3 regions of the Candidatus Symbiopectobacterium sp. NZEC127 genome follow, and region 2 is predicted to be linked to each of the others. Evidence: predicted binding sites of a transcription regulator. Region 2 holds the regulator's gene; each other region holds the start of a gene.

Region 1 (4,557 bases), on a different contig from region 2:
CCTTTCATGGGGCAAGCAGATGTCACCGATTACGTTGCTGCTCGCTGGGCTGGTGCTGAGTTTTTACTGTGCTGCCGTCAATCAACTGCTGGTGTTGTTTAACCATGAGCAGCTACAAAACCTGTTTTTGTGGAGCAGCGGCATGCTGAACCAGCAGGATTGGAGCCGCGTGGCGTTTCTGCTTCCCAGGTTGCTGGCGTGCTTTGCGCTGGCGTTGCTGCTGTTGCGCCCGCTGACCCTGCTGGGGCTGGATGATGGCGTGGCACGTAACCTGGGATTGGGATTGGTGCTGGCACGCTTAACCACGCTTGGCGTCGCGATTTTCCTTAGCGCACAACTGGTGAACGTGGCGGGGATTATCGGCTTTGTTGGCCTGTTTGCCCCGTTGCTGGCCCGCATGCTGGGCGCTCGCCGCGTGTGGCAACGGCTCTGGCTGGCGCCATTGTTAGGGGCGTTGTTGCTGGGATTGACCGATCAAACCGTGCTGTGGCTGACCCGCGTCTGGCGTGAAGTACCGACTGGCGCGGTGACGGCGCTGATTGGTGCTCCACTGCTGCTATGGCTGCTGCCGCGCTTACGCACCACGCACCAGCCTGCGCTGGTGCCATCCGGAGACATTAACGCCACCGCACCCCGCTGGGGACGCTGGCTGCTGGCAGGGATAATGCTGTTGCTGGGCGCTTTGGCGATAGCGCTGATGCTGGGTAAAGGCGCACAAGGCTGGCAATGGAGCCGCGGTGAGGAGCTGGCACAGCTGTTGCCCTGGCGCTGGCCGCGCGCGGTGGCGGCACTGACGGCGGGCATGATGCTGGCGATGGCAGGCACACTGATTCAGAAACTGACGGCTAACCCGATGGGCAGCCCGGAAGTGTTGGGTATCAGCGCGGGTGCCGCGACCGGGGTCATTCTATTGCTGTTCCTGATACCGGGAGACACCAGCGCATGGCAGTTGCCCGCGGGCAGCGCGGGCGCGGCGTTGACACTGCTGGTGATGATCACCATCGCCAGTCGCGGTGGGTTTTCCACGCAGCGCATGTTATTGGCAGGGATTGCTCTCAGTACCGCATTTTCCACCGTGCTTACGTTGCTGTTGGCGAGCGGCGATCCGCGCATGAGCGGTGTCATCACCTGGATTTCCGGTTCAACCTACGGCGTTGAATCCGCGCAGGCGATCAACATCGCGGGTGTGGCACTGGTGTTAGCCCTTATGGTGCCATTGTGCCAGCGTTGGTTGCGCATTTTGCCGTTGGGCAGCGTGACAGCTCAGGCGTTGGGCGTTGCTGTCACGCCAGTGCGCTTGCTGATTTTGCTGTTGGCATCGGTGTTGACCGCGATGGCAACCCTGACGGTGGGACCGCTCAGCTTTGTCGGGTTGATGGCGCCGCATCTGGCGCGCATGTTGGGATTTTCCCGCGTGATCCCTCAGCTTTGCTGCTCGGCATTGATTGGCGGCATATTGATGCTGTTGGCCGATTGGGCGGGCCGCATGATCCTGTTTCCTAATCAGGTGCCCGCTGGCCTGCTGGCGACCTTTATCGGCGCGCCTTACTTTATTTATCTGCTGCGTAAACACACCCATTAACCACCTGTTGGCAGGAAAAACCGTGCCAACAGGTAAATCCTATTTACATATTAAATGCAAATCCTTCTCACTATGATTCCCATTATCTAATATTATGTAGGCTCAATAGGTAGATTAGTGCTTCAGGGGCACGACCATTGTCGGGCGTTAAACCGATGATAGCCAGGTAACACGGTGTCGTGTCAGCATGATGTACGCTTAAGGGATCGTTATGAAAGGAAAGAGGTTCGGCTGCGCGAAGTCGGTTCAGGCAATGGAATCGGTAAGCGGTTTTTCTGTTTTGGCGCTGTGTGTGGGCGCTGCACTGTGGCCCGCTCTGGCGGGGGCGGCACAGACCAGCACTGCGGTGGGTGACAACACCCATCAGAGCGCTGCACAATCTGCCTCATCACCGGGTAAAAAAAGTGGCGACACGCTGGTGGTCACCGCCACCGGGGGGGCTGCGGGGCAGGATGTGCCCGGCGACTACAGCACCAAATTGACCTCAGCGGGGACGCGCTTGCTGTTAAGTCCGCGTGATATTCCGCAATCCATCACCATCGTGAATAAACAGCGCATGCAGGATCAGAACCTGCAAACGGTGGGCGACGTGTTGGATAACGTGGTTGGTGTCACCGGCAACTATACCGACAGTGAACGCATTGGCTACTATGCGCGCGGTTTCTACATCAACAATTTCGTCATTGACGATATCCCCACTTCGGTATCCGAAGCCTGGAATTTTGGTGACGCGCTGGGAGATACCGCGATCTATGACCGCATCGAAGTGGTGCGCGGTGCCAACGGCCTGCTAACCGGAACCGGTAATCCCTCCGCAACGGTGAATATGGTGCGCAAACACGCCACCAGCAAGGAAGTGACCGGCAATGTTTCCGCCAGTTACGGCTCGTGGAATAACCAACGCTATGTGACCGATCTTTCCGCGCCCTTGACCGAATCCGGCAACGTGCGCGGGCGTATTATTGCCGGCTATCAGGATCAGGATAGCTGGCTCGATCGTTACCATAAGCGCAAAAAATTTATTTCCGGCATTGTCGATGCGGATCTGGCCAATAATTCCACGCTGTCATTCGGCTACGATTATCAGGAAAGCAAAACCCCCGGTTCAACCTGGGGCGGCTTGCCGACCTGGTTCAGTAACGGCAACCGTACCCACTTCGATCGCAGCTTCAATCCCGCCCCAAACTGGGCCTATTACAACATCGAGACCAACAAGGTTTTCGCCCAGTTCAGCCATATGTTTGATAACGGCTGGGACTGGCATATCAACAGTACCCATGCGGAAACCAAGTTTGATGACAAGCTGATGTACGCTTCACCTTATGATTATTATGATGCTAATGGCGTGAAAGATCCTGCCAAATCAGGCACCTTCCCCGATCAAACCACCGGCGAGGGCTTGGCGGGCGGTGCTGGCTGGTTTACTGGCACACGCAAACTGGACGCGTTGGAAACTTACGTGCGCGGTCCGTTCGAACTGCTGGGGCGCCAGCATGAGCTGGTTACCGGGGTAGGTTTCAGTCGCCAGCGCAACTACTACTACGCCTCGAACGATGCGGTGACGGTTGCGGATATGGGCAATTACTACAACTGGAACGGCAGTGCGCCGGAGCCGAACTGGCAGGCGCAGACCAAAAGTTCGGATGATACCGTGCATCAACGGTCGGTCTACAGTGCGGCCCGTTTCTCGCTGGCCGACCCGCTGGCGCTGGTGGCCGGTGCGCGCTATACCGAATGGAGCACGGGCGGCATGACCTCCAGCTTCAGCAAAGACAAGGTGTCGCCCTATGCCGGGTTGATTTACGACATCAATGACACCCTCTCTGCCTATGTCAGCTACACCTCTATCTTCCAGCCGCAAGATAACCGCAGTGTTAACGGCAACTACCTGGCACCGATTGAAGGCAAAAACTATGAAACCGGTCTGAAATCCGACTGGTTTGATGGTCGCCTGACGGCATCCATGGCGCTGTTCCGCATCGAGCAGGATAATCTGGCGCAGACCGATGGCAGCAACAAGGTCACTGGGTCGAGCGAACAGGCTTACTACGGTGCGCAAGGCGTGACCAGTAAAGGCATGGAACTGGAGCTGAACGGTGCCCTGACGGATAACTGGCAGATGACGTTTGGTGCCGCACGTTACGTTGCCAAAGACGCGGCGGATAACCGGGTAAACAGCCAACTACCGCAAACCTCGTTGAAATGGTTTACGCGCTACCAGTTGCCGATGCTGCCGGAACTGACGCTGGGTGGCGGGGTAAACTGGCAGAACGGCACCTTTGTGGATACCACGGGGCCGAATGGGGCAACGCGTGTGCATCAGGGAAGCTATCCGCTGGTTAACCTGTTTGGTCGCTACCAGATCAACAAACAGCTGGCGGTGCAGGCCAACGTCAACAATCTGCTGGATAAGAACTATTACAGCGCCCTCAGTGACAACTATGCCTATGGCGCGCCGCGCAGCGTGTCGATGAGTGTGAATTACAACTTCTGATGCGCAGACGCCCCGATCGTGCGATCGGGGCGTTTCTCTCGGCTGTGATTACAACTGGGCAAAGCAGCGGCGTGCTGCCGCGATGGTGTTCTCAATATCCTGCTGGCTGTGTGCCAGTGACATAAAGCCCGCTTCAAACGCTGACGGCGCCAGATAAACGCCTTCGGCCAGCATCAGGTGGAAGAAACGTTTGAAACGCTCCACATCACACTGCGTCACATCCTGATAGCAGGTTACGCTCGGTGCATCGGTGAAAAACAGACCGAACATGCCGCCCACGTGATTCACCACCAGAGGAATATTCTGCGCTTTGGCTGCGGCCTCCAGCCCCTGTGCCAACTGCGTGGTCAAGGCGGTAAGGGTGTCGTGCACACCGGGCTTAGCCACTTCGCTCAGGCAGGCAAAGCCCGCCGCCATGGCAATTGGGTTACCGGACAGCGTCCCCGCCTGATACACCGGGCCGGTCGGTGCCAGCGCCTGC
Region 2 (4,557 bases):
TAGAGGGACGGCTGAATCAGCCTTATGCACCGTAACCACATCATCAAAATGTCACGCTGAACCGATGCGTGCATTTTGGTCAGACTTCCTTGCAGCAGCACTACCTATGGCAAAAGAACAAACGGACCGTACCACGTTGGATCTGTTCGCGGATGAACGTCGGCCTGGTCGTCCCAAAACCAACCCGCTTTCACGCGACGAACAGCTTCGAATTAACAAGCGCAATCAATTGCGTCGTGACAAGGTGCGAGGTTTGCGTCGCATCGAATTGAAAATTAATGAGGAAGCCGTGGAAGCACTCAATAGCCTGGCTGAAATGCAGAACATCAGCCGTAGTGAACTCATTGAGCGCATGTTGCTGGCGCAACTGGCGGACAAAGACCTTTCATCCTGATACGTTGATTTCCGGCGTCATCCATGACGCCCTGTCTCCCTCCCTGGTAACGGCATTGTTCGGTAAACCGCTCGATTAAAATTTTTCCCAGTTATCGTTTCCCGGTGGCAACGCCTTTTTGACGGTTGTCGCACTGCCAGCACGCGCCAGAGCAGCGACTGGCGCCGCAGCAGGAACGGCCACCGGCACGGCGGACTCTGACAGTTGGAACACGGCCACTGTCCGGTTGAGCACCGCAGCCTGCTCTTCCAACGACAGCGCGGCCGCAGAAGCCTGCTCCACCAATGCCGCATTTTGCTGCGTCACGCTGTCCATTTCCGCCACCGCTTGTCCAACCTGCGCGATACCTTTGCTTTGCTCACCGGATGCCGAGGCAATTTCCCCCATGATGTCCGTCACATTGGTCACGGCACGAACAATGTCACTCATGGTCACGCCAGCATCTTCAACCAGCTGAGAGCCAGTGCCCACACAGTGGGCGGATTCGGCGATCAACCCTTCGATCTCTTTTGCCGCCTGCGCACTGCGCTGCGCCAGACTGCGTACTTCACCGGCGACCACCGCAAAACCGCGCCCTTGTTCACCGGCCCTCGCCGCTTCAACGGCGGCATTAAGCGCCAGGATGTTGGTCTGGAACGCAATACCGTTGATCACCGTAGTGATCTCGGCGATGCGTTTTGAACTTCCTGAAATCTCCGCCATGGTTTTCACCACGTTATCGACAATCTCGCCCCCTTTTCTCGCCGTATTGGACGCTTGCAACGCCAATTGGCTCGCGTGATTGGCGTTTTCCGCATTCTGTTTGACGGTTGCGGTCAACTGCTCCATGCTGGCCGCCGTCTCTTCCAGTGCGGAAGCCTGATGTTCAGTACGCGATGAAAGGTCATTATTGCCGGAAGCAATCTCGGATGCGCCAAGGTAGATGGCATCGGTGCTGGAACGAATGGTGCTTACCGTCGTCGCCAGACTGGTTTGCATATTCCGCAGCAGAGGCAGCAACCGCCCCACACAGTTACGACCAAAATCATGAATCGGCTTGCCGAGTTGCCCGGAAGCGATAGCGCTGAAGTGATCGCGTAGCGTATCGAGTGGCTTCACCAAACAGGCCACCAGATAGCGATCGGTGAAAAACAGCAGCAGCAGCCCAACAATCAATCCCGTCAGCAAAATATTTTGACCAACGGCAGTGATTTGCTGAAAACGCACGCCCGCTGCGGCAAACTTATCGGAGCCTGCCTTGTTAAACGCGTTTACCGAGGCCCCGAATTGACGACTGAGGGCAGGCACCGTTTCCTTGGCATAGCGTTGATATTCATCCAACGCGTTGGCCTGCGCCTTTTGAAACATCGGATCAACGCCTTGGGTAATCAGGTTGCCCCAATCGCGGACCACCGCTTCAGCCAGCGCGGCATCCAACCCCGCATGATCGATGCTGCTAAAGGTGGCCAGATCGGATTTCAGGTTGTTCAATGCCGTCAATGCTGACGCCTGTTCTTTATCCGCCAGGGTGTTTTCACCGTTACGACGCCAATCCACTACCCGTGCCAAACGGGTTACCATGCGAAAATATTGATCGTTGCCCTGATTGACTAAATTCATGTTATGGACCAGTAAGGTACTGGTCTGTGAGGTCGTGGTCATCTCTTTGAAGGAGAAAATGGTGTAGACGGAAACACCGCCCCAAAGCACACAGAAAACCCCTAAAACCCATAACATTGCCGTTCTGATGGCGATGTTTCTAAAAAATTGCATAAGCCAGCTCCAGATATAAAATAACGTACGGTAGGGTTATTATTTTTAAAAAAATCATCAGGTTTGAAACAATCCCTAACGGGAAAAACACGCGATGCTTCACGTTTGCAAGCACACAGCGAACCTTCTACTTTCATCGTCAATATTAAAAGAATATTTAGTAGTTTCCCTCCGTGATCTACAGCACGCTGTGACTAAAAATTAGTTATTACTCATATTTTTCACAAAGATAGGGAAACGGGTGATAACAATGCCGCCGCTAAAGTAATTAAAAAAACTGGCGGAATTGCGCAAATGAGCTATGTGATAAAAACCCTGACTTAATAGCGGTTATTTTCGCTTTGGGTCAGGGAAAAGATACAAGTTTCTCCTACCCCCTGCGTCTGATATTATTACTTGATATGTAGGTGATAAACCGCACCATACCATTAAGAATAAAGAGGTTATTTTATCCATGGCACTCATAGGCATTTTCTTTGGCAGTGACACCGGCAATACCGAAAACATTGCCAAGACAATCCAACAGCAACTGGGCAGTGATGTTGCAGAGGTTCATGACATCGCCAAGAGCAGCAAAGAAGATATCGAAGCGTTTGATATCCTGCTGCTGGGTATTCCGACCTGGTACTATGGTGAGGCCCAGTGCGATTGGGACGATTTCTTCCCGACATTGGAAGAAATTGATTTCAATGGAAAAATCGTTGCCCTGTTTGGCTGTGGTGACCAGGAAGATTACGCCGAATACTTTTGTGACGCGATGGGAACGCTGCGCGACATTATTGAACCGCGCGGGGCAACGATTGTCGGCAATTGGTCAACGGAAGGTTACTATTTCGAAGCCTCTAAAGGGTTGGCAGACGACAACCACTTTATCGGTCTGGCGATTGATGAAGACCGTCAACCTGAACTGACCGGTGAACGCGTGAGTGCCTGGGTCAAACAAATCAGCGAAGAGCTCAACCTGAAATCACTGGCCGGTTGATCGCCACTGTTTTACATAAAAGCCCTGATAGCAATGTCAGGGCTTTATTAATAGATAAAACCGATTAAATTAATAGAAACATTTTTTTAACTTCCTGGTCTAAGCCTGTACAATAGTACCCATCGGTTTTGTACGTTTATCAATTTTCTCCATTTTACAACAAGAGATTGCGCGCAAATGCACACTTTCTTTATGGAGACGGTATTGTTAACATCCCATGGTTTTCATTTTTAATGCGCGGTTCTATAATTGAGACGCCATTACAATTTTTGAGCCGACCGATGTCATAGGCTTAATTGCCCCCATCGACGAGAAAGCAACAGGACTAAACCCGCATGACTGACAATAACACCGCATTAAAGAAGGCCGGCTTGAAAGTCACTCTGCCAAGACTGAAGATTCTGGAAGTGTTGCAGGATCCGGAGTGTCATCACGTCAGCGCGGAAGATTTGTATAAAAAACTGATAGATATGGGCGAAGAGATCGGTCTTGCGACCGTTTATCGCGTGCTTAACCAGTTTGATGATGCCGGTATTGTCACCCGTCATAATTTTGAAGGTGGTAAGTCAGTGTTCGAGCTGACACAGCAACACCACCATGACCATCTTATTTGCCTGGATTGCGGACGCGTTATTGAATTCCGTGATGAATCTATCGAAGCGCGTCAGCGCGAAATCGCAGACAGACACGGTATCAAACTGACTAACCACAGTTTATACCTCTATGGCCATTGCAGTACGGGCGACTGCCGCGAAGAAGAAACGCTCCACGACCCAAAATAAGTCAGGTTTTTTCTGATTGATGCCATAAAAAAACCGCCCAAACAGGCGGTTTTTTCATTTCAGTCAAACGCTGGCCTCAGCCAACCCAGGTATCACGCAGACCTACCGTGCGGTTAAACACCAGATGCGTTTCGCTCGAATAGCGGCGATCGGCACAGAAATACCCTTCGCGTTCAAACTGATACGCTTTTTCTACTTCTGCCTTTGCCAAACTCGGTTCAACAAAGCCCTGAGCCACTTTTAGCGAATCCGGGTTGATGGTTGCGAGGAAGTCATCCGCCGCACCTGGATTTGGCATGTTGAACAGGCGATCGTAAAGGCGGAACTCAGCCGGTAGCGCATGTGCGGCAGAAACCCAATGAATAACGCCCTTCACTTTACGCCCGTCAGCCGGGTCTTTACTCAACGTTTCGGCATCATAAGTGCAATACAGCGCGGTGATAACGCCCTGTTCATCTTTCTCAACCCGTTCCGCCTTGATGACATACGCATTGCGCAAACGCACTTCTTTACCCAGTACCAGACGCTTGTACTGTTTGTTCGCTTCTTCACGGAAATCGGCACGATCGATATAAATCTCACGGCTGAACGGCACCTGACGCGTTCCCATTTCCGGCTGATTCGGATGATTCGGCATGGAAACCCAC
Region 3 (4,557 bases), on a different contig from region 2:
TAAACAAGTCTCTGAGTGCATTGAAACACAGCGCCCTGACTTCGTAGCTTAATAGTGATTGGATAATGAATTACTCTACACACTGTCAGGCTCGTTTTTCGCTCGTACCCGTCCCAGCTATCAGGCTTAATTGTGTTCTAATACAGAATACGGCGAGCTCAAGCCTGAACGAATACACATAAACAAAGGTGATTATCGTCACTATCCGTATCATGCCGCCACCCCATCGCCACCAACAAACCTAACTCATTGATTTTAAAAAGACCGACAAGTATTCGGTCTTTTTTTGGTGTGTTAATTCACAAGCTATCTTTTAAATCTGAAAAGACACTTTCAAAAAAAAATCTATTCCGGCCATCTATACGGATTATTTACAATCATCAGTTATTTTCACAACAGCCGCGTTGAACACAGCAGCGTTTTCAGAGGCAAACATGGCAATGCCTTTGACAGACTTGCCTTCTTTTAAGATACCGGTGGTCAATGCCTCATCCACCGTATCGAGCCTGAACGCCTTGTTGTCAGGAGAGTACGCTTTTAAGCAAAGCTTCGACAAATCGACACCATCACCAAATAGCTTAACCACTGCCACCTCGAAACTCTTGGTGTAAGCCATTTTATTCCCAACGGAGATTGAACCATTAGACTGTGCTGTTGCATATACTGCCATATTATCAGGCGTCGATGCATTTGCGGAAAAGCTAAAGCCCGCCAGAGTCAAAGAAGCAACAATCATTGAAACTTTCATATCCAATCCTTTCAGTAGGTTTTAGTCTTGATTACTGTACATATACAAGATACAGCCTATTGAAATAGTACATCAGCGAACCTAAACCATTATTAAAGGGATGTTTTACTATTTGAAGAATACGGGGCTTCGAATCTAATCCATTAATTTTTATAGAAAATAGAAAAAACCACTCACGCGATCTCAGTGTTAAGTTCGTAATCTGGTGCTACTTAGCGCAATCGTCAGTCTACGCTCAGGACTTTACTACCTTTGCACCATGCGATGATCATCTGTTAATTAAAGCAGCCAACTAATTATTTATTTTCGCTGAAGTTTCATATTTCAATCCAAAGCGTTAGCCCTCATTTGTCCTCACCTATACTCGTTGATATTTATCCATAAAACGTCATCACTATCCTGGAGAAATCATGAGCGTTGCATATGAAGCGAAAGACATTAAAACAATATCATGGGGCAGTATCATTGCAGGTATAGTGACGGTTATGGCCGTATCTATATTATTGTCTACCCTGGGCAGCAGTTTAGGTTTTGCAATGGTCGAGCCGAAGTCAGACGATCCGGTAAATGGCGCAGGTATGGCCGTCGGTCTATGGACGGTGTTCTCCATTGTCATCAGTTTATTTGCAGGATCGTTTATCGCAGGCCGATTGGCGGGTTACGATGGTATGATTCACGGCTTCTTGAATTGGGCCAGCGCGTTACTGGTGGCTTCAGTATTGGGTGCCATGCTGGTGAGTTCGTCAATAAAAACAGCGGGAAGTGCGTTAGGCTCAATCGCATCTGCGACAGGTTCGATGATTTCCAGCGGTGGCGAAGCGCTGGGGCATGGGCTCTCTCGCATGGGGGATGCGGGGCAAAATTTATTTGAAGAGATCATGCTTGATACGCACCTCTCAAGTGATGGCTTGCAGAGTGAAGTGGAAAATGCGTTAGTTAAATCCGGTATCCCCACATTACAACCCGATTATCTCAAGCAGCAATTACAAGGTGCCAAACAGGATATCATGCTGGCTGCGCGCCGTATGGCCGTTGGCACAGAACCGAGTGAGCAGGTTGCAGCCCAATTAACCGAGAAACTTGCGCAACGAAGTAAAACGATTGCAGCCAGCATCAATCGTGATGATATCAAGCGTGCGTTAACGCAAAACACCGATCTCACGCCAACTGAGGCTGACCGGGCGGTCGAAAACATTATCAGTACCCGCGATCGTATGGTGAAAGAAGTGAGCGAGCGCCTTACTCAAGCACAACAGAATATACAGCAGGCTCAGCAGCGTTATGAGGACTGGAAAAAGCAGGCCGTCGAGCAGGCTGACCAAATGTCAAAAGCAGCGGCAAAAGCCGCGCTGTGGTCATTTTTTGCACTGCTGCTCGGTGCCGTAATCAGTACCCTTGCAGGCGCTTGGGGAGCGAAAAGTAAGCGCCATGTGTAGTATTACTCAGGCAAAAGGTGGCTGCGATGTTTAAACCAGGGGATATCGTTCAAAGTAAAACCGGTGGGCCAAGAATGCGAGTGCTTAGCGTAGAGGACAGCAGGCTTTACTGCGCGAGAATTGACGATCCTGTTGAGAAAGAAATAGAAATCAGCGTTGATAGCGTCTCGCTTTACCGCGAGGAGGGCAATTTCGGCGTCTGTTAATGCCCATTCCCTTCAGGCTGACGACTTCTTTTAGCCTGAAGGGAACGTAATAACGCGTTACTGTTGGGTCGGTGCAGTCGTCATTTTTTTCAGGTCCTGATCGATAAAGAACAGACCCCCCTGCGCCGTACTGACCAATGCCAGCTTGTCGAGAATGGATTTAAACAGTTTCTCTTCTTCATGTTGCTCAGCAACATACCATTGCAAGAAGTTGAACGTTGAATAATCTTGCTGCGTCATTGCTGCATGAGCCAGCTCGTTGATTTTTTGCGTAATTAATTGCTCATGCTCATAGGTCTGTTCAAATACGTCAGACAGTGAAGCAAAATCGACCGGCGGCGCAGCGATAGCGCCCAGTACGGGCATGCTGCCGGTATCATCCAGATAGTTGAAGAGGCGTTGCATATGTTCCATCTCTTCTTGCGAATGTGTTTTCAGGAATGCTGACGCACCTTCAAAACCTTTATCGCCACACCATGCGCTCATTTGCAGGTACAAATTAGCAGAATAGAACTCCAGGTTTAGCTGGTCGTTTAATTGTTGAATCATCTCTTTTTTGAGCATCTTTCATTCCCTCTGATTGGCAGGTGAGTCAATTTTTTTCATTATGCCTTGCTGTTAAAAAATAAAAAACATTTTATTATCAATATAATTAACATAAAAAATAAATCATTATTAATCATCAAGATAAGTTAATTGATAACGATTTTCAATTTCATCAAATAGTTATTCATTTCATTCATCTGAGAATGGTTTTTATTTCCTCTTAGTGCATTTCAGGCAGTTTATAAAAAACGCTGCTTCATTTTAATTTTATAAAAAATAATCATTCTTTTTTAGCATTAGGTCGTGGAGCAATACCGGCGTATGCCCGCTGGGCTAAAAATGCTATCATGCGCGCTCACTGACGGCCCTGAGGATAAGAACAATGGCGTATAATCTGGCTACTCTTTCTGCGCAAGAGATGGATAGAGTGAATGTTGATCTCGCAGCCTCTGGCGTGGCGTTCAAGGAACGGTACAATATGCCGGTCATTCCAGACATCGTGGAAAGAGAGCAACCGGAGCATCTGCGTGACTATTTTCGTGAACGCATCGCATTCTACCGCCAACGATCGTTGCAGTTCTCCCGCCTCCCCTACGAACCCAAGACAAAATAGCCTGAAATCTGCTGTCCAAAACACTTTTTTCGCTTGCATGTTATGCCCAACAGGCGGTTAATGGTGAGGCACACCACCTTTTACCGAGAGAGGCAAATCAAATGAGTAAAGGCATGGACAGCAAGAAGAACAGCAAGAAAAAACCGGCAAAGACCGCAGCAGAAAAACGGGCGGATAAACGGTCAAAACGCGCCCAGCAAACCGATACGGTGAGCTGATGCCTTAGTACGCTGAACGGGTAATCCCGCACTCAGCGGGATTACTCCAGTCGCGAGCCCTGTATTTTACTTCTCTTCAACCATCAGCAAAAATGCGTACTCCAGCGCAATGTCTTCGTATTGTTTGAATCGACCTGATTTTCCCCCGTGCCCGGCATCCATATCCGTCAACAGCAGCAGCAGGTTGTCGTCAGTTTTCAGCTCACGCAACTTAGCCACCCATTTGGCCGGTTCCCAATACTGAACTTGCGAGTCATGCAGTCCGGTGGTAATCAACAGGTGCGGGTAGGCTTGAGCACTGACATTGTCATAAGGGCTGTAGCTTTTGATGTAGTCATAATAACGCGGCTCACCAGGGTTCCCCCACTCGTCATATTCGCCGGTGGTCAATGGAATTGACTCATCAAGCATGGTGGTCAGCACATCGACAAACGGGACCTGCGCTACCACGCCTTTAAACAGCGCAGGGGCCAGGTTAACGACTGCGCCCATCAGCAAGCCTCCCGCACTGCCGCCCATGGCATAAAGCTGCTTTTCATTACCATACCCCTGCGCCACCAATGCGCGAGATATATCAATAAAATCGGTAAAGGAGTGCATCTTATTGAGCAAGCGGCCGTCGTCATACCATTGCTGCCCCAACTCCCCGCCGCCGCGAATGTGGGTCAACGCAAACACAAACCCTCTGTCGAGCAGGCTCAGGCGACTCACGCTAAAATCCGGCTCCATGCTGCTGCCATAGGCACCGTAGCCGTACACCAGAAGCGGATTTTTGCCAGGTTGATAGCAG

Evidence for each region. Region 2 encodes Fur, which represses iron uptake genes when iron is present. Its sites were predicted from a motif close to ATAATAATGAGAACNACTATCAA; they were not measured.
Region 1: a site for Fur is predicted at 1,637-1,659, ahead of fhuE (ferric-rhodotorulic acid/ferric-coprogen receptor FhuE). Genes of this name have one in related genera too.
Region 3: a site for Fur is predicted at 3,087-3,109, ahead of ftnA (non-heme ferritin). Genes of this name have one in related genera too.

The regions. Positions count from the first base shown of each region.
Region 1 covers NZ_JAGFPG010000010.1:48,602-53,158, forward strand. The annotation lists gene fhuB (Fe(3+)-hydroxamate ABC transporter permease FhuB) at 1-1,582, shown strand, start outside; gene fhuE (ferric-rhodotorulic acid/ferric-coprogen receptor FhuE) at 1,794-4,076, shown strand; gene hemL (glutamate-1-semialdehyde 2,1-aminomutase) at 4,125-4,557, opposite strand, start outside.
Region 2 covers NZ_JAGFPG010000004.1:365,418-369,974, reverse strand. The annotation lists gene ybfE (LexA regulated protein) at 107-394, shown strand; gene J5069_RS17400 (methyl-accepting chemotaxis protein) at 470-2,146, opposite strand; gene fldA (flavodoxin FldA) at 2,601-3,128, shown strand; gene fur (ferric iron uptake transcriptional regulator) at 3,464-3,910, shown strand; gene glnS (glutamine--tRNA ligase) at 3,987-4,557, opposite strand, start outside.
Region 3 covers NZ_JAGFPG010000001.1:518,548-523,104, reverse strand. The annotation lists gene J5069_RS02335 (hypothetical protein) at 1-52, shown strand, start outside; gene J5069_RS02330 (DUF4354 family protein) at 368-748, opposite strand; gene J5069_RS02325 (YrzE family protein) at 1,234-2,184, shown strand; gene J5069_RS02320 (DUF2158 domain-containing protein) at 2,211-2,390, shown strand; gene ftnA (non-heme ferritin) at 2,448-2,954, opposite strand; gene J5069_RS02310 (DNA polymerase III subunit theta) at 3,319-3,549, shown strand; gene J5069_RS02305 (S9 family peptidase) at 3,834-4,557, opposite strand, start outside.